Regions from separate parts of the Alteromonas sp. G4i35 genome, predicted to be linked through region 3. Evidence: predicted binding sites of a transcription regulator. Region 3 holds the regulator's gene; each other region holds the start of a gene.
What was found. The regulator LexA, encoded in region 3, represses DNA repair genes until DNA is damaged. The targets are predictions, from matches to a motif close to TACTGTATNNNNATACAGTA.

Region 1: recN (DNA repair protein RecN) is a predicted target of LexA. The motif match lies at 4,157-4,176, and genes of this name have one in related genera.
Region 2: ACFI6L_RS12000 (exonuclease domain-containing protein) is a predicted target of LexA. The motif match lies at 4,478-4,497, and genes of this name have one in related genera.

The regions. Positions count from the first base shown of each region.
Region 1 is NZ_JBHNZD010000038.1:2,635-10,040, reverse strand. Features, by position in the region: gene ACFI6L_RS18935 (DUF445 domain-containing protein) at 1-1,068, shown strand, start outside; gene tmpT (thiopurine S-methyltransferase) at 1,189-1,842, opposite strand; gene ACFI6L_RS18925 (outer membrane protein assembly factor BamE) at 1,949-2,305, opposite strand; gene recN (DNA repair protein RecN) at 2,430-4,115, opposite strand; gene dps (DNA starvation/stationary phase protection protein Dps) at 4,519-5,028, opposite strand; gene nadK (NAD(+) kinase) at 5,288-6,163, opposite strand; gene ACFI6L_RS18905 (fatty acid cis/trans isomerase) at 6,254-7,406, opposite strand, start outside.
Region 2 is NZ_JBHNZD010000016.1:82,739-90,144, reverse strand. Features, by position in the region: gene ACFI6L_RS12030 (substrate-binding periplasmic protein) at 1-757, shown strand, start outside; gene ACFI6L_RS12025 (amidase) at 887-2,506, shown strand; gene ACFI6L_RS12020 (high-potential iron-sulfur protein) at 2,605-2,898, opposite strand; gene ACFI6L_RS12015 (flavin reductase family protein) at 3,121-3,750, opposite strand; gene ACFI6L_RS12010 (zinc ribbon domain-containing protein) at 3,743-3,934, opposite strand; gene ACFI6L_RS12005 (hypothetical protein) at 4,121-4,408, shown strand; gene ACFI6L_RS12000 (exonuclease domain-containing protein) at 4,526-6,661, shown strand; gene ACFI6L_RS11995 (TIGR03643 family protein) at 6,764-7,027, shown strand; gene ACFI6L_RS11990 (hypothetical protein) at 7,080-7,406, opposite strand, start outside.
Region 3 is NZ_JBHNZD010000009.1:122,232-129,637, forward strand. Features, by position in the region: gene ACFI6L_RS07455 (sensor domain-containing diguanylate cyclase) at 1-358, shown strand, start outside; gene ACFI6L_RS07460 (COG1470 family protein) at 531-4,091, shown strand; gene lexA (transcriptional repressor LexA) at 4,204-4,830, shown strand; gene coxB (cytochrome c oxidase subunit II) at 5,413-6,576, shown strand; gene ctaD (cytochrome c oxidase subunit I) at 6,586-7,406, shown strand, end outside.

The sequences.
Region 1 (7,406 bases), on a different contig from region 3:
CCTGCTCAATACCCCATTCCGCACACCAATATCGTAGCAAGTAACAAGTCTGTTATTGCTAATAACTTGTCTTTGTTCGTTAAAGAGAAATTCTTTCATCCTGAAGCGATAGAGCGGCTTATTCGAAACAGTGACCCAGCCAAAGGCGCAGGAAGATGGTTGTCACAAGAGAGAAACGCTACCCGGTTAAGTCGCTTTCTATGTGATGCTTTTGCAGGTGTTCTGCGCGTGCTTGATGATAAACCTGTTAAAGCATTTATCACTAAAACAGCACAGAAGGGCATTAACCAACTTGATCTTAGACAGTTGATGGCGACCTCGTTGGGCGCTGTGACGAAAGAACGTCAGCACCAGGTTGTCCTTGATAGAGTGCTGGGAAAACTGGCCAAACTGCTCGCAGAGCCAGAAACCCAAATCTACATAGCAGACACTTTAGTGGTTTGGTTGAAAACCGAATACAGTCGTATTGAAAAGTTATTACCCTCTAGCTGGTTAAGCGAGCAGGGGGCGTTAATTGCGGTTAAAGCTGTTTCAAGTATCTTAGAAGATATATATGCGGATGAGCACCACCCCATCCGCCATGCGTTTGACGAGCAAGTACATGAGTTTCTTTATGAATTACAGCACAGTCCGTTAATGGAGAAAAAGGTAAACAACTTCCGCGAAAAAATCATCAACGACCCAGCGTTAAACGCATACGTTCAGCAGTCATGGGCTAAGTTTCATCAATGGTTGTTAGCGGTTCTTGAAGAGCCAAATGGTAAAGCTGAGACCAAAGTATCTGGACTTCTAAAGGACTTGGGCACTACGTTAACGCAAGATACAGAACTAGCAAAGGCGTTCAATAAGCACATTGGAGAAGCAGCAAAATATATGGCGCCTGAGCTGGCTGAATTTCTAACACGTCACATACGCGACACCATCAATAGTTGGGATGAACGTGAAATGGCACAGCAGGTGGAGCTAAACATTGGTCGCGATCTTCAAAAAGTGCGCATTAATGGCACGATTGTAGGCGGGCTTATAGGTGCGTTATTGTTTGGCGTAGAAGCGCTACTTGGCCTCTAGCCGCAATTCAAAGCAATGCCATATGGCATTGCTTGACCCTCGCTTTTTAACTCTAAGCTCGGAATAAACTGCATTTTGTTTTAAATAGTATTTGTCGGCCACAAAAAGCAAGAAAAACGCCTATTTTGCCGATAGCGCAAAGACTAAATTATCAGCGTCTACTTTGCCTTTCAAACCGCCTTCAAGCACTGAGCGTTCTAGCCTTTGAATGTTGTAATCGGCAGAGTAAAGAGAATCAACGGTCTTTTCATTAACGCTAAATGGAGGGCCAGCCATTTCGTTTTGGTCGTAATCAAAAGAAATGATAAGCTGTGGCGCACATTGAGTGATCTCAATTAAGTGTGCAGAATATTGTTCGCGAAGTGGACTAGGCAGGGCCACCAATGCCGCTCTGTCGTAAACACCCGTAACATCACCTATGTCGCTTGATGTAAGTTTGAATATATCGCCTACAAATATGGTCAAGCCGTCTTTTGCGTACACCTTACCGTTAGTGGAAGTGGAAATGGTAGGCTCGACGCCTAACTCTTCAAACAATTGTGTAATAGCAACCTCGCTTAGTTCAGCACCAACTACTTCACAACCTTGAGCCAGTAGCCAACCAATGTCACGGGTCTTACCACAAAGTGGGACAAATATGCGGCTTGATGATGAGCTAGGGCTATTGTCGCCAATCAAAAACGATGAATATTTTACGAGAAGCGCATTGCCCTCAGGCTCGTGAAATCCAATTTCATTTTTTTGCCATTTACTGTGCCAAAAACTGTGTTCCATATAGACCTCAATTGGGTAAGCGACATATTTCTAAAAACAGGCGTCTTTAAGAAGGGTATTAGAAACAAAAAAAGGTAGCGTGAAATCGCTACCTTTTTAAAATTGCTTAGTTATCAAGCGGTGTATTGAAGTCTTCAGATAACTCGAAGTCACCTTCAACCGTTGTCACTTTGTTGTCTACAAAGTTAATCACCATTTGCTTTTGAAAATCTTCACCACGCTTTTTCATACCGCGCTTCATATCGTAAACGTAGTACCAAGTGTCATCGTCGAATGAGTCTTGAACAACAGGGTTACCTAGTACATAAATAACTTGTTCTTTTGTCATTCCAACGCGCAGCTTTTCCACATCTCTTTGATCAAGGAAGTTTCCTTGAGGAACGTCGATTCGATAAATCCAGTTCGAGCAAGCGGTTGATGTTAGTGTGATACCAAGAATTACTAATAGGTGTTGCAACTTCATGCGTTAATTTGTCCAGTATTGCCTTTGTTAGTGTCAATGAACTTCGCTAAAGCGAATTTCGAGACTGTTTTATTGCAAGCGCGAAGGCATGCTACATTGACAACTAGGACCAATCAACTGCATTTTAGTTCGATGCTGCGCTTTTAAGCAGTTCTTTTGCATTCGCTAGCGCCGATTTGGTTACTTTATCACCGGCTAATAGTCTTGCAAGCTCATCGATCCTGTCTTGCTTCGTCAACGCCAACATCTGGGTTTCAGTACTTTCCCCGTCGGTAAGCTTGGTAACAAACAATTGATTATGTGCCTGTGCCGCTACTTGAGGTAGATGGGTAACACACATTACTTGCGATTGTTTACCTAATTTACGTAAAAGCCCGCCAACGATTGATGCTGTTGGGCCGCTAATGCCCGTATCGACTTCATCGAAAATCATAGTAGGGGTAGCGTGATGGCCGCTCGCGATAACCTGAATAGCCAGTCCTATACGAGAAAGTTCACCACCTGATACGACTTTTTCTAATTTGTCTGCATCTTGACCAGGGTTGGTAGACACTTTAAATTCTACGGTATCTAGACCTGTGCTCACCGGCTTCTTAAGTTCGTCGTATTGAATCTGAATATCCACTTTTGCGTGGGGCATATTCATTTGGCGAATTTGCACTTCAATATCTTCGCTTAGCTTACCAGCAGCACGTTGCCTGCTCTCAGAAAGCGCTTTGGTCGCGGTTAAATACGTTGCACGTGCTTCTTCTACTTCGCCTTCAAGCGTACCTAACAGTGTTTCCTGTTCCGATAAAGCATTGAATTCGGCGGCTAGCTCTTGGTGATGCTGATAAAGTCCTTCTGGCATCACAGTATGTTTACGGGCAAGTTCCATCGCCTTCGCATAGCGCGCCTCAACTTGCTGTAAGCGAAGTGGATCGATCTCTAAGTGATCGCAGTAGCTACGTAGCTCTCCTGCCGCTTCTTCTACTTGAATTGCTGCATCATTAAGCATTGCAATGATTGGCGTTAAACTAGCGTCGTGCGCCTCTAATTCGCCTAAACGTTCAATACTGCTTTGTATAACTGACAGTGCGTTGCCTTCATCGCTTTCATATAAATTGTATACGCTGGTCTGTGCTTGCTCTAAAAGGCTTTGCCCGTTACTCAGGCGTTTGTGCTCTATTTCTAACTCTTCAAATTCACCCTCTTCAATGGCGAATTCATCAAGTTCTTGAACCTGATAAGTTAACAGCTGAATTCTGTCTTCGCGCTGCTGTGCTTGTTCTTGAAGCGCCTTTAACGTTCGTTGCTTATCACGCCAAAGAGAGTAGGTTTCTTTAACTTGCGCTAACATGTCGTCGTGCTTAGCGTAACCATCAACTAATTCCCTTTGATGGTCTTCTTTCAGCAACTGTAGGTGAGTATTTTGACCGTGAATGGCCAACAAAAACTGGCCTAAGCCTTTTAACTGCTGAAGTGAGGCGGGAATACCGTTGATAAAAGCTTTTGAACGGCCTTCCTTTGAAATAACTCTGCGAATAAAGCAGCTATTCTCATCTTCATCTGAGGTGAGCTCATGTTCATCGAGGAAGGCTTTAGCTAATACATTGCCGTTCAAAGAAAAGTGAGCAATGATCTCCGCTTTTGCACTACCTTTTCGCACCGCATTTGCGTCGGCACGCTCGCCTAAGCACAAGCTTAAGGCATCAATAGCAATTGATTTACCTGCACCGGTTTCGCCGGTTATAGCAGTCAACCCGTTTTCCAGTTGAACTGATAATTGTTTTACAACAGCAAAATTAGAAATAGAAAGATGCGCTAACATAACCACACTCGAAAAAAGTTGAACATGATGATATATACAGTAACTGATAATATATACAGTATTTTTTCTGTGTAAAGTTAAGTCGTAAATATTTTACTTAAAAATTAAAGTGGATTGTGAAAAGTTTAAAGAAATCAATATTGTATAGAGCGTTTTAAAAAGGAGTGGTTATGAGTAACCCATTAATAATAGGCTGCGCTAGATGCGTTCGTTACAGTGGTTATACAGTAGTAAATTAGCTCAATGCTAAGTAGCTGAATAACTCAAAAGCAAGCGGTAAACAATTCCACAACGCAGTAGAGAACCTGATAGCAAAAAGGAGAGCGTAAGCTCTCCTTAAAATTCAATTTCAATTAAATAGCAGGTAGTCCGAATGACTATGTGGTTTACCAGCAATTATACATTATTGCTGTAGCTCGCCGCTGCCAGACTCTATGTGCGCGCGCACAAACCACTGGAACTGTTCTAAATCTGCAAGTTGGCCGGTGATCATATCTTCCGATACTGGGTCAATTTCACCTAAAAGCTCTAACGCTTTTCTATGGTCACCATTTACACCGTCATATACAGCATCCAGCGCCTTAAGGTGGTCAAGTACTAAACCTTTACCCAACTCATAATCATTCCAGCTGCGGCCTTCAACAATGGCTTTTGGTGTACCTTTCGGTACGCCACCTAATGTAGCAATTCGCTCTGCAATTGTGTCGGTCATTTCGCGTACCGCATCTACCTGCGGGTCCAACATTTCATGCACACCGATAAAATTTGGTCCTACTACATTCCAATGAATGTGCTTCAACGTTAACTGTAAATCTAATAGTGCAACCAATCGCTGATCCAATACCTTGATTGTTTTGGCAGCTGCATCGTTATCCATTCCAGGGGCTGTAAATTTGATATTGGTGTTACTCATGATATCTCCTATTGAATGCAAATAAGTCAGCGGGATGCGAAACATCATTTAGGCCAAAAAACAAAGACCTTGTGCTGACGACTTGTTGTAATAGGTGCAACAGGTATGCCGAAAACTTATATTTCTATAAGTCTTGGTTTTCGTTAAGGAAATTAGAGAAGATTAAAAAATCTTTATTTTTCAAGCCTGTAGCAATCAAGAAAATGCTACAGGCTTATGTAATAAATGCACATGGAATCAACTAAATGGAGCAGAGAGGTTAGTAAAGCTTACTACCCCAACCTAACTTTTTACGAAGTACATTGAAGTAGCTGTAGCCCTTAGGGTGAACAAGATGGAGTTTGTCTACGCTTTTGTTTATTCGAATTTCATCGCCAGGTAGCACCGGCAGAACAATATGGCTATCGCAACTCACTTGTAGCGAGTCACTATTAACCTTTGATACTTTCATCGATACCTGACTGTCAGCATCAACAACGATTGGACGGCTGCTAAGTGTGTGAGGAAACATGGGTACCAACGTAAGTGCATCTAGCTTGGGCATAATAATAGGGCCGCCCGCTGATAAAGAGTAAGCCGTTGAACCTGTAGGTGTGGCTACTATTAATCCGTCGCTGCGCTGACTGAATACAAATTGCTCATCGATGTAAATTTCAAATTCCATCATATGGGCAACTTTTCCGTGGTGAAGTACCACTTCGTTTACAGCAGAGTTGTTACTTTTAAGCTTTTCGTGTCGATAAACTTCTACTTCAAGTAAGAAGCGCTCTTCTACTACGCATTCACCGTTAAAGATAAGGTCAAGTTGTTGAACAATATCATCGGGGTGGATATCAGTTAAAAAGCCGAGATTTCCGCGGTTTACACCGACAACGTGAATGTCAAAGCGAGCGAGCACACGTGCTGCACCAAGCATGCTGCCGTCACCGCCTACCACAACGGCAAGGTCAGCCTCTTTGCCAATAGTGACAAGGTTACAGCTTTTGAAGTTTTCGGTTTCAAGTTCTTCAGCAATACTTTCCTCAACCAATAATTTACAGCCTTTTGCCAATAAATATTCGGCAAGAATGTTCAGGCTGTCGTGGGTTGCAGCGTGCTGAGGTTTTCCAATTAAAGCAACGGTTTGATAGGGCATGGAATGCTAATGTCCTTTCATTTCCAATGGTTGGACATTAGCACAGGTTTTTTGCAAAAGAAAAGCGTAAAACGGCACACAGCGCAAGGTTTAGCGATCTTCTAACCGATTATAGTCGAGAAGACCGCCTTCAATAGGATAGCGCTCGCTAGACCATCGCATTAACTTATCACTAAACGCCCAAAAGTTAGGGTTGGTTCGGCGCATGCCAACATCGTCGAGCAAGGCCTTGTAATCGGCTTCGCTTTTAATGGATTTAAGCTTCTCAATCGAAGACGTTATTTCTGAGGCATTGATATACCAGAAAGCGTCAGGGTAACTGCCCAACAAACCATGAACTAGCGTGATTGAATCTTTAGAAGGCTCCCGGTTTTCCTCTTCTTCAAATAGGCTATTTACATTGTAATGCGCGCTATTTCTAAGGGCAGTGAATACATCAATGTTGTCTGGGTTTTTGTCGTCTTGAATCACAATCATGGTAGTTTCAGGCATCAACGTCGCTTGTTGAGCAGGAAGCGAATCTAAGCGCTCTAATGCTTCGAACTGTTCAGCTGATAGCAAACGTTTGTTGTAGGTTGAGGCGTTCGGTTGAACCTTGGCCAAGTATTGCGATAACAATTGATAAAGTTCTTGTTGAGGATTATCTGTTTCGAACGCTATGCCAGAAAGTTGTTCGAAACTGTTGATATCACCTTCCAAATAATCGGTAAGTTCAGGGCTTGCGTTTTGATACCAATCGTCAAGAAGGTCATGGCGGGTAGTTGGAGGAAGTAGATTAAGGAAGTTCGATTCACCTTCCATGCGCAAGAAATCCATGTACAAACGGGTCAATAACTGATGGCCATAATTACCGTAAACATCAAAGCCAGCCACAAGCAAGTAGTGAATGCGCTCTAACAAGGCATAGTCAATCACCCATGCTGTTTTAGTGGGCTGGCCAACCATCCCCTTAACAACTGTGGCATTATCGAAATGACGAAATACGGTTAAGCTGGCATTGGTATTATCGCCGTCGCCATCCCATATACTCGACATGCTTAAATGCTCTTCATTTTTGAATTCATTGTTCAAAAAGGTGGTTCTTGCACGCATATATTCGCCTTGGCGCTTTGCGTATTTAACCCAGTTTACCGCAAGGGCTGAGCTATCTTTTTCAGCGGGAAGGTGGAGGTTTTCTTTTTGAGAAGCGTAAAAAGCATTTACTTTTTCAGATGCTGCAATGTCTGGGTCGACAAAGAACACC
Region 2 (7,406 bases), on a different contig from region 3:
CGCACTTTTATCTGCTGTTTGTTTACTGTGTTTTATCATACCGCTTAGCGCGAAAGAGCTAGATGTGGTTGTAGGCTGGAACAAGCCTCCATACGTTATTTCACAAGAGCACACCGGCTTTGAAGTTGACTTGGTGCGGGCGATCCTTGCTGAAATGGGATATGGATTGTCGCCTATTTATGTTCCTTTCGGGCGTACGGCAAGGTTATTAAAAGATGACGCAGTTGACATTGGACTTACCCTTAATCCTGCACACACGGTCGATCAAAGCATTTTATCTGAGCCATATATTATCTATCAGAACGTCGTGGTAACACGGGCAGACAGAGAACTGACGATAGACAGTATCGACGATTTGAAAGGTAAAAGCGTCATTGCTTTTCAAACCGCTCAATCGGTATTAGGTGAGGACTTTGGGCGAACTCTTGCATCGCAAACTACCTATATAGAAATGGCACGACAAGATCGTCAAGTGGACATGCTGATGCGCGGCAGTGTCGATGTTGCCATTCTCGATAGAAATATTTTCAACTACTTCAAATCTGCAAACAGTGCTTATGCCGAAGACGCAACCGTCTTTCATGAGCTTTTTCCTATATCGCCTTACAGTGCTGCGATCCCCGACCCAGCGCTAAGAGCCAAGTTCAACGCCACCCTTCGGCTATTTATTGAAGATGGGCGGTATCAGTTACTGCTTGATGAATATAAGCTCGATAACCTCCTTCATAAGCTTCCCGTAGCGGAAACGGCAAAATAATTCTTAGACAGTGAACTATTTCTGATTCAACGTATAAGAAACTAACATTACGTTACCTTCTATTGCCGTCAAACGCTGCATAATAAGAAGGAGTAACAGGCGCTAGGATCATACGTTAAGGAAAGGTTTATGTTGAAACAGGGTTTTTTGCTGGCCGTAGTCGTGCTATGCACTGCATGCGTGTCTCAAGCAAATCATACAGATAAGATTGAGCAATGGTTAGATAAGCCTGCTCACGTTCAGGCGCAAGCGATTGCGAGTGGCGACACGACATCTGCTGAGCTCGTTAGCGGTTATCTTGCGCGAATCGAACGGCTAGATGAAAAGGTAAATAGCGTTTTAGCGTTGAACCCTAACGCGCTGACCGAAGCGAAGGCCATCGATAAACGACTAGCGAATGGCGAGACGCTTGGCCCTCTGGCAGGTATTCCCGTGCTGCTAAAAGATAATATAGAAAGTAAAGAGATGCCCACCACAGCCGGCTCAATGGCGCTTATTGCTAATGACACTGGTCGCGATGCGCCTATCGTAGAAAAACTGAAAGCGGCAGGGGCAATTATTTTGGGTAAAACCAATTTGTCTGAATGGGCAAACTTTCGCTCTGAATCCTCTATCAGCGGCTGGAGTGCAGTTGGCGGGCTTACCCGAAACCCGCATATGCTATCAAGAAGTGCTTGTGGCTCGTCATCGGGCTCGGGCGCTGCCATGTCACTTCGCCTCGCGTCACTTGCCGTGGGCACCGAAACCAATGGCTCTATTATTTGTCCGGCATCCATAAACGGGGTAGTCGGCTTTAAACCAACCGTGGGCTTGCTTTCCAGAACTCACATAGTACCTATTTCTTTCAGTCAGGACACCGCAGGACCAATGACGTCTAACGTTCAAGACGCCTGGCTAATGACGGCAATCATGGCGGGCCCTGATGCAAGCGATAACGCTACACTAGACGCTGAGTCTCACCGCCCTCCTATGCCAACATCTTCAATGCTGGCTACAGATTTAAAAGGCAAGCGTATTGGTGTGGTTAGGTACCGCCAAGGCGATAACCCTCATGTACTGGCTGTTTATGAAAAGGCGTTGAACCAGCTTAAAGCATCGGGCGCGACGCTGGTGGACATCAGTGACTTCTCTCAGCCAGATTCATTTTGGGCCGACTCTTATAATGTTCTGCTGAGCGAGTTCCATCATAGTATTAACGAATACTTGTCGGGGTCTCCAGCAGAGCTTCCTGCAAGGAACTTGTCTGAGCTGATCGATTTCAATAACAAAACAGAGCGCGAGTTAGCGTTATTCAATCAAGACATTTTCGAAAAATCGCTCGCGTCGGCAGCCATTGACAGCGAAAAGTATCAAAGTTCACTGCGCCTTATTCAAGACACGGCGGGTAAAAATGGTATTGATACGTTGTTAGCAAAGCACAATGTTGATGTTCTAGTTGCGCCTTCAAACAGCCCTTCTTTTTTAATAGACGGCGTATATGGTGACCATTCGCCTGTCGGTTTTATCGGTATCGGGTATTTGGCCGCAATTGCAGGATATCCGCATCTCACAGTGCCCGCTGGACAGGTGAAAGATCTTCCTGTGGGAATTAGCTTTATTGGTGGAAAGTGGCAAGACGAAAGCGTGTTAAAAATAGGTAGAGTCTTTGAAGCAAAACACGGCTTCTTCATTAAGCCTGGCCTTCTGCCTACACGTTTTGACAACCCAGCGCTAAAAGGTATCGAAGACGGAATTGACGTAGTTCGCTAGCGGGAAATGAGGGTACATAATCGTATTTCGCCTCAACAGAAACGAAAAAAGCCCTTGGTTTAACTCAAGGGCTTTTGAACGTCTTTTCTTTCGATTGGTTAGCCAGGCTTTTTCACCCAAGCGCTACACCAGCCATCAGCGTTAACAAGCTTATTAGGGAAAATGTTACAAGGGCGGTGTTGTTCGCCATCGGCGCCCTGCACGTACATGCAGTTTGCGCATTTTGCACCTTCAACAGTTGACGACGGTGTGTAGTTCAGTGCTTTTGCAGTAGGGTCATCAGCGCTCAATTGTTCTTGAGCCTGAGCACGTAACGCTACACCACCTAATGTAAGACCGATAACTGTCGAGCCAGAAAGCTTTAAAAAGTCACGGCGATTTACAGATTTCATAACATTCTCCTTAAGAGATAGAAACGATAATGATTCTTTTTTATTCAGTGCCTTAAACGCAAAAACCTGCCCAAAGAGGCAGGTTTTGTTTCATGTTTAAATACTATCTCTTTTTGAAAAAAGATCGAACGAAATGTCGCATTTTCGCTTGATCCAGATTAAATAAACTTCAGAGTTACAACCTTAAGTATTGAATGTAAGACCGCTGGACAGTTTATTAGTTCACTTCACGGTTAACTTTACATCGGGCTTTGCATACGCAAATTGCGCAATTCGTTGTGTGCTGTGGTAGCTGTCTAGGCCTGAGATACAGGCCGTTTGCGCTTGCTCTATATCTGCATAGCCGTCTGAATCTATTATTTGCTCAGGAACGTAGAGCTCCTGGATTTCGCCAATAACCATTTCGGTTTCATTAAGCAAAGTAAAATGCTGTGCTACTTTTAAGCCCATTTTAATTTCACTTTCTTTGACATACGGCGCACTGAAGGACTCACTGATCTGCGCGGTTAACCCAACGGCTTCAAATTCACTTTCATCTGGCGCATAGCGGGCTGATGTTTGGTGGGCTTTGTCGACCCAGTCAACAGACACGTGATTTAGCGTATAAAAGCCCTGCTGTTTTATATTGCTTAACGTATCTCGCGTGACGGTATGTGGACGCATGATCATGCCAATGAGAGGCGGGTTTGCACCGACATGAACAATAGAGCTCACTATAGCCAAATTGTTTGTAACGCCGTTTGTTGTACCCACCAAAGTCGCCGATTTAAAACCAGACAAACTATTAATTAGGTTTGCGCGGTAGCGCTGTGCAAGGGCGTCTATATCACCGCGGGTAAACTGCTTAGTCATTCTCTCTTTCTGCCTCTATCTGAATGTCATCACCGTGCTGATAAGCAGTAAGCTCAATGGGCTGACAACACACTTGGCAGTCGAGCACCTGTACTTGGCCAACATCGTTAATTTCATCTATTTCAACATCATTTGGGGCCATACAGTAAGGACAGGAAAAGCCCATGGAACGAGTTAAACTCATATTTAAATGCCTTTGTAATCACTAATGCTATTTGTTACGTAATGCAAAGACGAGTGGATTTTCTTTTAGACACGCCCCTTGTATCTGATTTTAAGAGAAAAGGACAAGACTGCCATTTGACGCTTATGAGTAATCAGAAAACTGGGTGCACAAATAATAGATGTGATAGACGAAAAAGGTGACCTTGTGGCAAATAAAGTTGGTCAATGCCCGTGCTGTAATAGAGAAACTCGCCTTACTTACCATCATCTTATTCCGCGAAAAATGCACAGGCGTACCTATTTTAAAAAGCACTTTAGCAAAGCGGAGCTTCAGGACGGCATTTACATTTGCAGACAATGTCACAGCGGTATACATCGATTTTATGATGAGATGACGTTGGCCAAACACTACTTCAATTTGCAGCGTTTATTGGCAGATGCGCAGCTTTCTTCGTTCTTTCATTGGGTGTCTAAACAGCGCGTACGCGTGTAAAAGTACACGCTGTGCACTATTAGCAGCAGATGTGATACCCAATCGCGGAGGATTTAATTTGATTCGCGTGGCTGTATAAATATACACTATTGATGTTTTCATAGCCAAAGATACCTCATGCGAAAAGATTTACCGCCACGTTATTACCTTACACACTTTCACGAGTTCCTTGGGTTCTTTGAGGGTGCTAGCAGGGCGCTTCTAAGTGACGAAGCCACTGACTTTGTTAGGCGTTTTAAAGCGTTGGACGATGACAAACAGTGTATTGTTGTGCGCGCTGCAAATCGCAAGTACGCAGTGATTGACAGGACGCAGTTCAATTATAGCGAAATCGCTGTGCCACAAGAGCAAATAGATTGGCTTACCGACAACGGCTGGTTTGGTGACCTTACCCACGCTTCGCTTAATGACATCGCAGGTGTCTTGACCAAAGATGCTCTGCTTGAGCTACTTGCTGAATACGGCAGTATTCAGGGGCTCGCATCTCTCACCAAGCCTAAACTCGTGACGTTGCTTAATGAACATATCGAAGCTAGAGGCTGGCCAGAGCGCTTTTCGCTAGATAACTACTTAGTGTGCTTGTTCGACGATGCACTTCGCTATTTGCTGTTTATCTATTTTGGTAACACCAAAAGCCGCCTAAATCAGTTTTCTATGCGCGATTTAGGCGTAATGAGAACCCGTTCTGATTCCGTAACGGATACGGCGCGTTTTGAAACTAAAAGCGACGCCCAAGCGTCATGGTTTTACGCCAACCATTACAGCCAGTTAGCTTTTTATAACGATGATATGTTGCTTGCCATTGCCGAAGGTGAACTGCCCATTACAGAAGGTGTGTCGGCCTGTTTTTATCGCGACCAGTTTCTCTATGCATTAGGCCTAAAAGTACTGATGTTTGATAGAACGAAAGGGCTAGAAGTATTGAAAGCGGCGCAAAGCGATAAGGCAAAAGAAAAGTGGTTAAGAGAGAGCTACAAGGACGGAAATGAAAATAGTGTTAAACAGACCCTTGAAGAGATAATTGATAATCCGCAATCGGATACGCTGCTAGCATTTGCAGAAGATTTCTATGCCCGTAAATACCACAAAAAACGCACCAGCACGGTTACCGACATGCTTCGCAATGCTAGCCGTACACTGGATATTGACGTAAGCCAAAACCAACAGGTTGAGCGTGGTGTGCTGGCGCATTATGCAAGGCACGGCATTGAAGGCTGGCGCACGGAAAACCGATTATGGCGCACTTTGTTCGGCCTTACCTTTTGGAAGCAACTTTACGAAGAAGACACGCTGGTTACTGAGTTTGATCGCAGACCGTTATCGCTTAAACAGAATAACTTTTACGCCAAGTTTGAACACAGTATTGAAGCGTTGTTACAGGCGCTTGATAGCAAAGAAAAACTGCGTTTTCATATTCACAAAATGGCCACGATGCACTATGGCAAAGTGAATAGCCTGTTTATGTGGTCTAGTCATTTGCTTACGCCTATAGAAGCGCTAATTGAGCATGGTTCGCTAGATTCTATTTATGCTTTACTTCGCATGATGTGCAAAGACTTTGAGAGCCTCCGAGATGGCTTCCCCGATATCATGGTATTTGACGGCGCACTTCGCTTTGAAGAAATCAAAGCGCCTGGCGATCAGCTTCGCCGAAATCAGCTGGTTTCAATTCAACGTTTGCAGCAAGCTGGATTTGACGTTGCGGTAACAACAGTGAAATGGATACGCGACCCAGCACAGCCTTATGTTGTGGTAGATATAGAGACCACTGGGGGAAACAGCAGCTACAACCGGATTACCGAAATAGGTATGGTAAAACTTGTTGGTGGGAAAGAGGTAGACAGGTTTCAAACCCTGTTAAATCCGCAGCGCCGCATTCCTAGCAACATTACCCGCCTTACTGGTATTTCGGATGACATGGTGGCAGATGCTCCGCTTTTTGCTGAAGTAGCGGAACACGTGGCAAATTTCACCGAAGACGCTGTGTTCGTGGCTCACAACGTAAACTTTGACTATGGGTTCATCAAGCAAGAGTTTGCAAGACTAGAGCAAAGTTTCAGGCGACCCAAAATGTGTACCGTTCGCGAAATGCGTCGCACCTATCCTGGGCTGCCTTCTTACTCGCTGGCAAACTTAACAAAGCATTTTCACATAGAAATGGAGCAGCATCACCGCGCGCTGAGCGATGCGAAGGCCGCCGCCGAGTTGTTGAAGCTAGCGTTTGAAAACGACGATGAGCAAGTGAGCGTTTAAGTCGGCCACTAATTGTTTGGAACTTTAGCGTACTTGAACTGAACAAAATGAGCCGAAAATAAGTATGTAGTGGGGTTAAACACGCATATTGAGATGTAAGAAATGGCATTAACTGAAGAACAAGAATCACGGGTAATTGAAATGGCGTGGGAAGACCGTACGCCTTTCGAGGCAATAGAGCGTTTATACGGGCTGCCTGAAAAAGATGTGATAAAGCTTATGCGTAAAAATCTCAAACCGAAAACCTTCAAGAACTGGCGAGAGCGCGTGTCGGGTAGAAAAACCAAACATGCCAGCCTGCGCCCTGAAGGTGTGGACAGAGGATACTGCCCCTCTCAGTACAAATTTAAAGGCGCTAATAAGTAGCGTGTAGAAACCATTCCTATAGAAGCGGAACTGCCTTACGTTGTCGCTGCCTTTATTTTTTGGGAGGCGAAATAGTAGTAATCGGCAAAAGAAACGCAGTTAACTGCTGACGCATGGGGGTAGGAAAAACGATCGTGTTTTCTGATTGCAGAATACTCTTAGCGTGGTGAACCTGACGCAATAGATTTTGATAGGTGTCGTTATTTTGCTGAATCGCTTCTACCTTGTTCATGACAAGCTCAATGAACTCTGCAGGAGAAACGTCTGTATGTTGTTTGATCTCAAACGCCAGAGCCTTTAGCACGTAGGCTTCCCACTCCTTTCTATAACTGTCTTTCAGCCGTTCCGGGTAAAGCGTTAAGTCAGATATATCTTGCGC
Region 3 (7,406 bases):
AAACGATACCTACGGTCACGATGCTGGAGATCAGGCGCTTATTGCTGTTGCGAGAAAAATAGCTAAACATAATCAAACGCCAAATGTCGTGGCTCGATTAGGAGGAGAAGAGTTTGCAATAGTCATGATAGGTGACAAGAAAGAAGAGATCCATAGGCAGCTAGAAGCACTGCGCATTGCTGTTGAAGAAGGAAGGGTGACCTACAAGACAGACACGATGAATTTATCGATCAGCGTTGGCGCAACATTTATCAAAGACACCTTTGAGGCGGATTTCAGCGCCCTCTTATCGCTTGCTGACAAGGCGCTGTACAGAGCCAAGGAGCAGGGCAGAAACCAAGTCGTATGGGATGAATAATAATAGTACGTGGCTTCGCCTACATTAAATATAAGCGTATACGCTCAAGGCGCTGTTGCTAGATTGATAAAGTTAAGTTATAAAAAACGAATATTTTATTAAACTTAATAATTAGGCTTGTTTTGAGCTTTTAACTAAAAAGCCGACATGCCTTTTAAATCAGGGACGATGTATGAAAACTTCGCGCTTGGGTTTTTCTGGCCTTTTTTCTCTTTTAGCTCTAACTGCGTGTGGTGGTGGAGGTGGCTCTGATTCTTCTCCACCTACAAACCCACCACCTCCACCTGAGCCGACAGCACTAGAAATTTTATCAAATCCTTTAGATTACTCAGAGTCACGACTAAACTCGGCGGCAACCACCTATGCTGATGCGAACTACAGTGGAGAAACGAAAGTCTCTACTGTGGATATCAGCGCAGTACAAGAGGTTTACATCACGCTCTTTGGTGACAATACAAGTGGCTCACCCTATGTAGATCAATATGATATCTACACCTTCCTAGATGAGAACGGCAACGTTGAAGGTACGACCGAGTGCTATGAATCAGGATCAGTAACATACTCAGGTAAGCTTGATGAAGACACGGGTAAAGGAACGATTACTGTAGACTATGATCAGTGCATTCAATATTACGACTCCACTCGGTATGACGGACAATTTTCGCTAGTTATTACTGACGCAGGTGAAAACAGCTCCGAAGTAACGTCTTATTTCACTACTTTGTCTATGCTAGACGGTGGCGTGCGCACAACATTAAAAGGCTACTTAAGTGTTGATTTTCGCTACCGCCCACAAACAGGTACGTTTTATGAAGAGACGAGGCAGTATCTTACTGTCACGCACAATGGTGAAACTTACAAGGTCAGTGGCACATCAGCAGAAGGGGTGACAAACAACACCTTCGTGTCTGAACTTAATGGTTCAATCTACATTGCGTCTAAAGGCAAATTGGACTTTGCATATTCTTCTGATCAGGGCGACCTTCCCTATTCGTCATCTGGCTCGCTGGTCGTAAAAGGAGATAAAACGGCTGGAATTGACGTTATTGATGGCGCTGTTCGCTATGGCGAAGATAACAACGGCGATGATATTTACGATGTAGGTGTATACTTTAATAATCTAACAGCGTTTGCCAGCGGAAATCATACTGGCCTTGCGCTTTCAGATATCGATGCGATATCCGTACCTCCTGTAGTGAATCAGCCTTATTACTATGCCTATGAGACTGTCTATACCACAGATGAAGTCACCGTTGAGCCTGGCTACTATCATGATTCAGATACTCCCGACTCAGAGCTGGTGATTTCGTTTCGCTGGTATGTAAATGGTGTAGTCCTTGACGATGTTAATGGTACCACGCTGCCACCTTACAGCGCAGTCTTCGGTGATGAAGTTAAAGTTACCATGGTGGTGTCAGACGGTATTAACGTTGTTGAATCCCAGCCTACTTTCGTTGAGATCGGCAATTCTCCTATGACGCTCACTGCATCGAATATGCCTGAAGTAGTAACTGCGGGCGGATACGTAGAGTTTACCGTATCGATGAGTGACCCAGACAGAGTTGACGATGACGTCGCGGGAGAGCTTATTTCAGCGCCTCCCGGTGCTTCGTTAAATGCGGAAGGTCTGATGACCTGGAATGTACCTGCGAATCAACTTTTCAACGCTCAAACTTATATGTTTAGTTTCGCTAGCTTAGACGGAACTGAATCCCAACAAACGCTCGAAATCACTTCTTATGCGGACAAGGCCCCGGCTTATGCTCGTACTACTGTGATGACACCAATTTATAATCACGGCTTTGCTATTGCTTCGACCAATGGTGTAAGTGAACTTATCACGGTAAATGCTCGCAACGTGGGCGGATTTTCGCTAGAAGGCAATACGCTTAAAAATACCTATGTGTATCCGTATAAACTGCCAACTAAAGGCGAAATTAGAAGCGTGCATACCCAAGATGTTGATGGTGACAATAATGATGAAATCTACCTTCTTACTCAACAGGGATTGTCTGTAATAAAAGACCGCGAAAGTAACGCAGAAGCGGTGTTTATTATTGAAGATAGTATTATTTCTGGCTTATTTTACGACATCAATGGTGACGGAGTTGATGAAGTTGCTTATTTATATGGGAGCGAATATTACAATGCGACTTCTATTGCCATTGTAGATGTTCGCACAGGTGAGCAGTTGCAACAGTACGATATTGACGGCGTCAATAACCTTGCTTTTGGTAACGTAGATGATGACGCATCGATAGAAATGGTAACGAACAATGGTTATGTATTTGATATCGAAAGCGGTGCCAACCAATGGCTATACGGTAGCGGGTTCAGCGACGCATTTGTTGTGCTGGGTGATATGAATAACGATGGTGTAGATGAAATCATCGGTGCCGATAGTTGGAATGATATCTCAATCTACTCAGCAGTATCGAAAAGCAGTTTGGCAACGGCGGAACATGGAGACATTTGTGATATCGCCTATAGTAAAGAAAGCCCAGCTACAGAAGGAATAGTGGTTGTCTCCGAGTGTCAGTGGGGACAAGTTAGAGGTTTTGCATTAGAAGCGGGACAAATCTCTGAGCAGTGGGCTCTTAACCACAACACTTACAGTGGCATGTCACTTCTCATTGACGATTTAGACAATGACAATGTGGACGACATTATTTGGACTGGTGATAATCAAATTTTAGTAGCGCAACAAGATGCCAACGGTGAATATGCCTTGTCAGATATAAAAGGTGCGCCGCGCGCGAGTAGATATCATGCCGCGGGTTGGGCACCTTATGGCGATAATGATGAAAGAGCCGTCTTTGTTAGCGATACAAGTAGTTACGAATCATCTATTCAGATTTTATCGGTAGATAAAGAGGATAACTTTGCGATAAGTGCTGAGGTTGGCGAAGATGTCTATAACTATAGCAAACCGGTCGTTACAGACTACAACAATGACGGTGTGGGTGAGTTACTAATAGGGGCACTGGATTATAGTTCGTCGTTTAATGTCGTGAGACTTACAGATAACGCTATTCAGTGGACACTGAACAATAATCAGAATAGTGAAATTTCGTTTATTGAAGCCATTGACGTAAATAACGACAGTTACGCCGATGCAGTTATTATTGAGAACAATCGACTTAAAGCGTTTGATATCGAGAATCAGGTGCTTATCGACTCAATCATTAACGATTTTTCAATTAATGCGCTTGCTGCCTCTGAAAAAGACGGTGTGCATTATTTTGCTGTTGGGGGCTATAGTTCGCTCAAGCTCTATAAAATGCAGGATGGTGAATTTGTTGGATTGAATGAATTGGAAACCAATTGTGACCAATTGCTCACGGTAAATTTTGATAGTGATAGCGAACTTGAATTTGCGTGTTTAAATAGAAACTACAACACCATCAATGTTTATGACGTGGCGAGCGATGCATTAGAACTCAAAGACGCTATAGCACCGTCATTCTACCCTCAGTATATAGCGGCTGTTCCAACGACGTCGTCTAATCAGTCGATTCTCGCTATCTACCAGCCTAACGAGAATGACTATTCGTACAATTATTATGACAGCATCGCATATCGCGTGGTTGAGGTTGATAATAAAGGCAATGTGGTGTGGCAAAGCCCTGGACTTGGGCTCGATAATGTTGAAGGCATGCGCACACGTCAAAATAGTGATGGGGAGCTGGAGTTACAAATTAGTAACCCGAACATGGCTCTTCTCGTAAAATAAGAGGAAAGCACTTGTCGTAGGCTATTGCAGATCGCAAAAGACGCGGCAAGTGCTTGTTATTTAGTTTTAGGTGTATATACTTACAGGAACTGTATGAACAGACAGGTCTTTTATGCGCCCACTCACAGCTCGACAAACCGAAGTTTTAGAACTTATTAAAACAACCATGTTAGAAACGGGAATGCCGCCTACTCGTGCGGAAATAGCCCGTCAGCTTGGCTTTCGTTCTGCTAATGCAGCAGAGGAACATTTGAAAGCATTGGCGCGTAAAGGCGTGATTGAAATTTTGCCTGGTACGTCTCGTGGCATTAAGCTCAATATCCCTCTTGATAACGACGCACAAGAAGAAGAAGGCCTACCGTTAATTGGGCGTGTTGCAGCCGGTGAGCCGATCTTGGCGCAAGAGCATGTTGAATCGCACTACAAAGTCGATCCTGCACTGTTTCAACCCCATGCCGACTTTTTGCTACGCGTTAACGGTATGAGCATGAAAGACATTGGTATTTTAGACGGTGATCTTCTCGCTGTTCATCGCACCACTGATGTACACAACGGTCAGGTGGTTGTGGCGCGTGTAGATGAAGACGTCACCGTAAAGCGTCTAGAGAAACGCGGGCGTGAAGTATTGCTTCATGCTGAGAATGATGAGTTTGCACCAATAAAAGTTGATTTGGCGACTGAACATTTTGCGATAGAAGGCATTGCGGTGGGTGTGATCAGAAACGCTGACTGGATGTAGTATTTTAGCTTGTTTGTATAAAAGCGGCGCGTTAGCCGCTTTTTTTATGTCTTTTGTTCCTGTTTTTTTCCTCAATCTGCCAACTTAGGTTTTATCCTGCCCAGCAAACCTGTTGGTTTTCTGCGCGCTTATTTTTATCATTACTCACGTTATTCTTTCTATGAATGCTTCAAGTATTTTCCATTTTTTATTTTGAATTTTGTTTGAAATCGACATTGAGTAATCGATTACTTATTGATTTCTTAACTAGTTAGTCGAGCATTTACTTTAACCCCGTGTTCAAAATGCCTGTTTGATTCCAAGGGCATCTCACAGCAATGGCTTTCTCTTTTTGCACGTGAAATCCCCCGCGACCATTTTAGTAAATGATTAAAAATTAACCACTTCGTTAAATTTTTAATAGAAAAGACTAGACGGCACGACATTATTGCGCAATTCTTATACAGAGATTAACAAAATAATAACAATGGCTCTAAATTTGTTTTACAAGTTGAGGTTATGGGTCAATCGTTCGCAAACCATTTGGTAGGGCATCGCGCAAATTAATCAGCGTCTTTGACCACGCCATTACGGAGGTGCTGAGTGAAACAACTAACGACCGTTTTCGTAAAATGGTGTTCTAGTATACCAATTTTGCTTTTTTCCCCTTTGCTTTTTGCGCAAGAAGCAAGCGAAGAAGCCTCTTCGCTTAATTTGAGACGCGGTGCTACCGACATCAGTGGGCAGGTATACGACCTCCATATGTTGATGTTCTTCATTTGTGTAGGTATCGCGGTTGTAGTTTTTGGCGTGATGTTCGCCTCAATGTATCTACATAGAAAGTCCCGTGGCGCCAAGCCAGCTAATTTTCACGAAAACGTGAAGGTTGAAATTGCTTGGACCGTTATTCCTTTCCTTATTCTTATCTTCATGGCGGTACCCGCAGCGAATACTCTAATTGCTATGGAAGACACGTCTGAGCCTGACATGACGGTGTTAGTAACAGGCTCTCAATGGAAATGGCATTACAAGTACATGGATAGCGATGTAGAGTTTTATTCTTTACTCGCCACTCAGCGCGAGCAAATAGAGAACAAATTCCAGAAAACAGATAACTACCTGCTTGAAGTTGACCGCCCTCTGGTTATTCCCACAGGTAAAAAAGTACGTTTTCTTATTACTTCTGACGACGTTATCCACTCTTGGTGGGTTCCTGACTTTGCCGTGAAAAAAGATGCCAACCCCGGCTTTATTAACGAGTCTTGGGCCAAGGTGAATGAGCCGGGTATTTATCGCGGACAGTGCGCAGAGCTTTGTGGTAAAGACCACGGCTATATGCCGGTTGTGGTAATTGCTAAAGAACCCGCCGAGTTTGAAAAGTGGATGGGCGAACAAGAAGAGATTGTTCGTAAAGCAAAAGAAGAAGAGCAGCGTCTACTTTCTATGAATATGTCTATGGATGAACTGATGAAAGAGGGCGAGCGAGTATACAACGCAACGTGCGCTGCTTGCCATATGCCAAATGGTGAAGGTTTACCTGGCGTGTTCCCGGCATTAAAAGGCAGCAAGATGGCACTAGAAGATCAGCAAGGTCACATTGACATCGTGCTGCATGGAAAGTCAGGAACAGCCATGCAAGCGTTTGGAAAAATGCTAAGTCTTAAGGAAATTGCCGCCGTAGTCACTTACGAGCGAAATGCCTGGGGCAATAAAACTGGCGATATGGTTCAAGCCAAAGATGTCAACGCAGTGGCAAACGGAAACTAGGAGCAGACAATGAGCAAAGCAACTGAAGTTATTTCGCCAGATACCTCTGCGCCTCATGACGGTCACCTACATGATGACCATGAACACCACGATCATATTCCTAAAGGGATAACGCGTTGGTTGTTTACCACTAACCACAAAGACATAGGCACACTTTACCTGTGGTTTGCCTTTATTATGTTTTTAGTTGGTGGTGCGATGGCCATGGTGATCCGCGCTGAACTATTCCAACCCGGTCTACAAATTGTAGAGCCAAACTTCTTTAACCAAATGACTACGGTACACGGGCTTATCATGGTATTTGGTGCAGTAATGCCAGCCTTTACTGGGCTCGCAAACTGGCTTATTCCCATGATGATCGGCGCCCCTGACATGGCGTTACCGCGCATGAATAACTGGAGCTTCTGGATTTTACCAGGTGCCTTTCTCATTCTATTGAGCTCGCTCTTTATGGAAGGCGGCGGCCCTGCTTTTGGATGGACTTTCTACGCGCCCCTTTCAACGACTTACAGTGGCGATTCGACAGCGTTGTTTGTGTTCTCTGTTCACATCATGGGTATTTCATCCATTATGGGTGCGATTAACGTGATTGTGACCATCTTTAATATGCGTGCGCCAGGCATGACCTGGATGAAAATGCCGCTGTTTGTATGGACGTGGCTTATCACGGCATTCTTGCTGATTGCGGTAATGCCAGTGCTCGCCGGTGCGGTTACCATGGTGTTAACTGATAAGTTCTTTGGCACGAGCTTTTTTGATGCTGCTGGTGGCGGCGACCCGGTTATGTTCCAGCATATTTTCTGGTTCTTCGGGCACCCTGAAGTGTACAT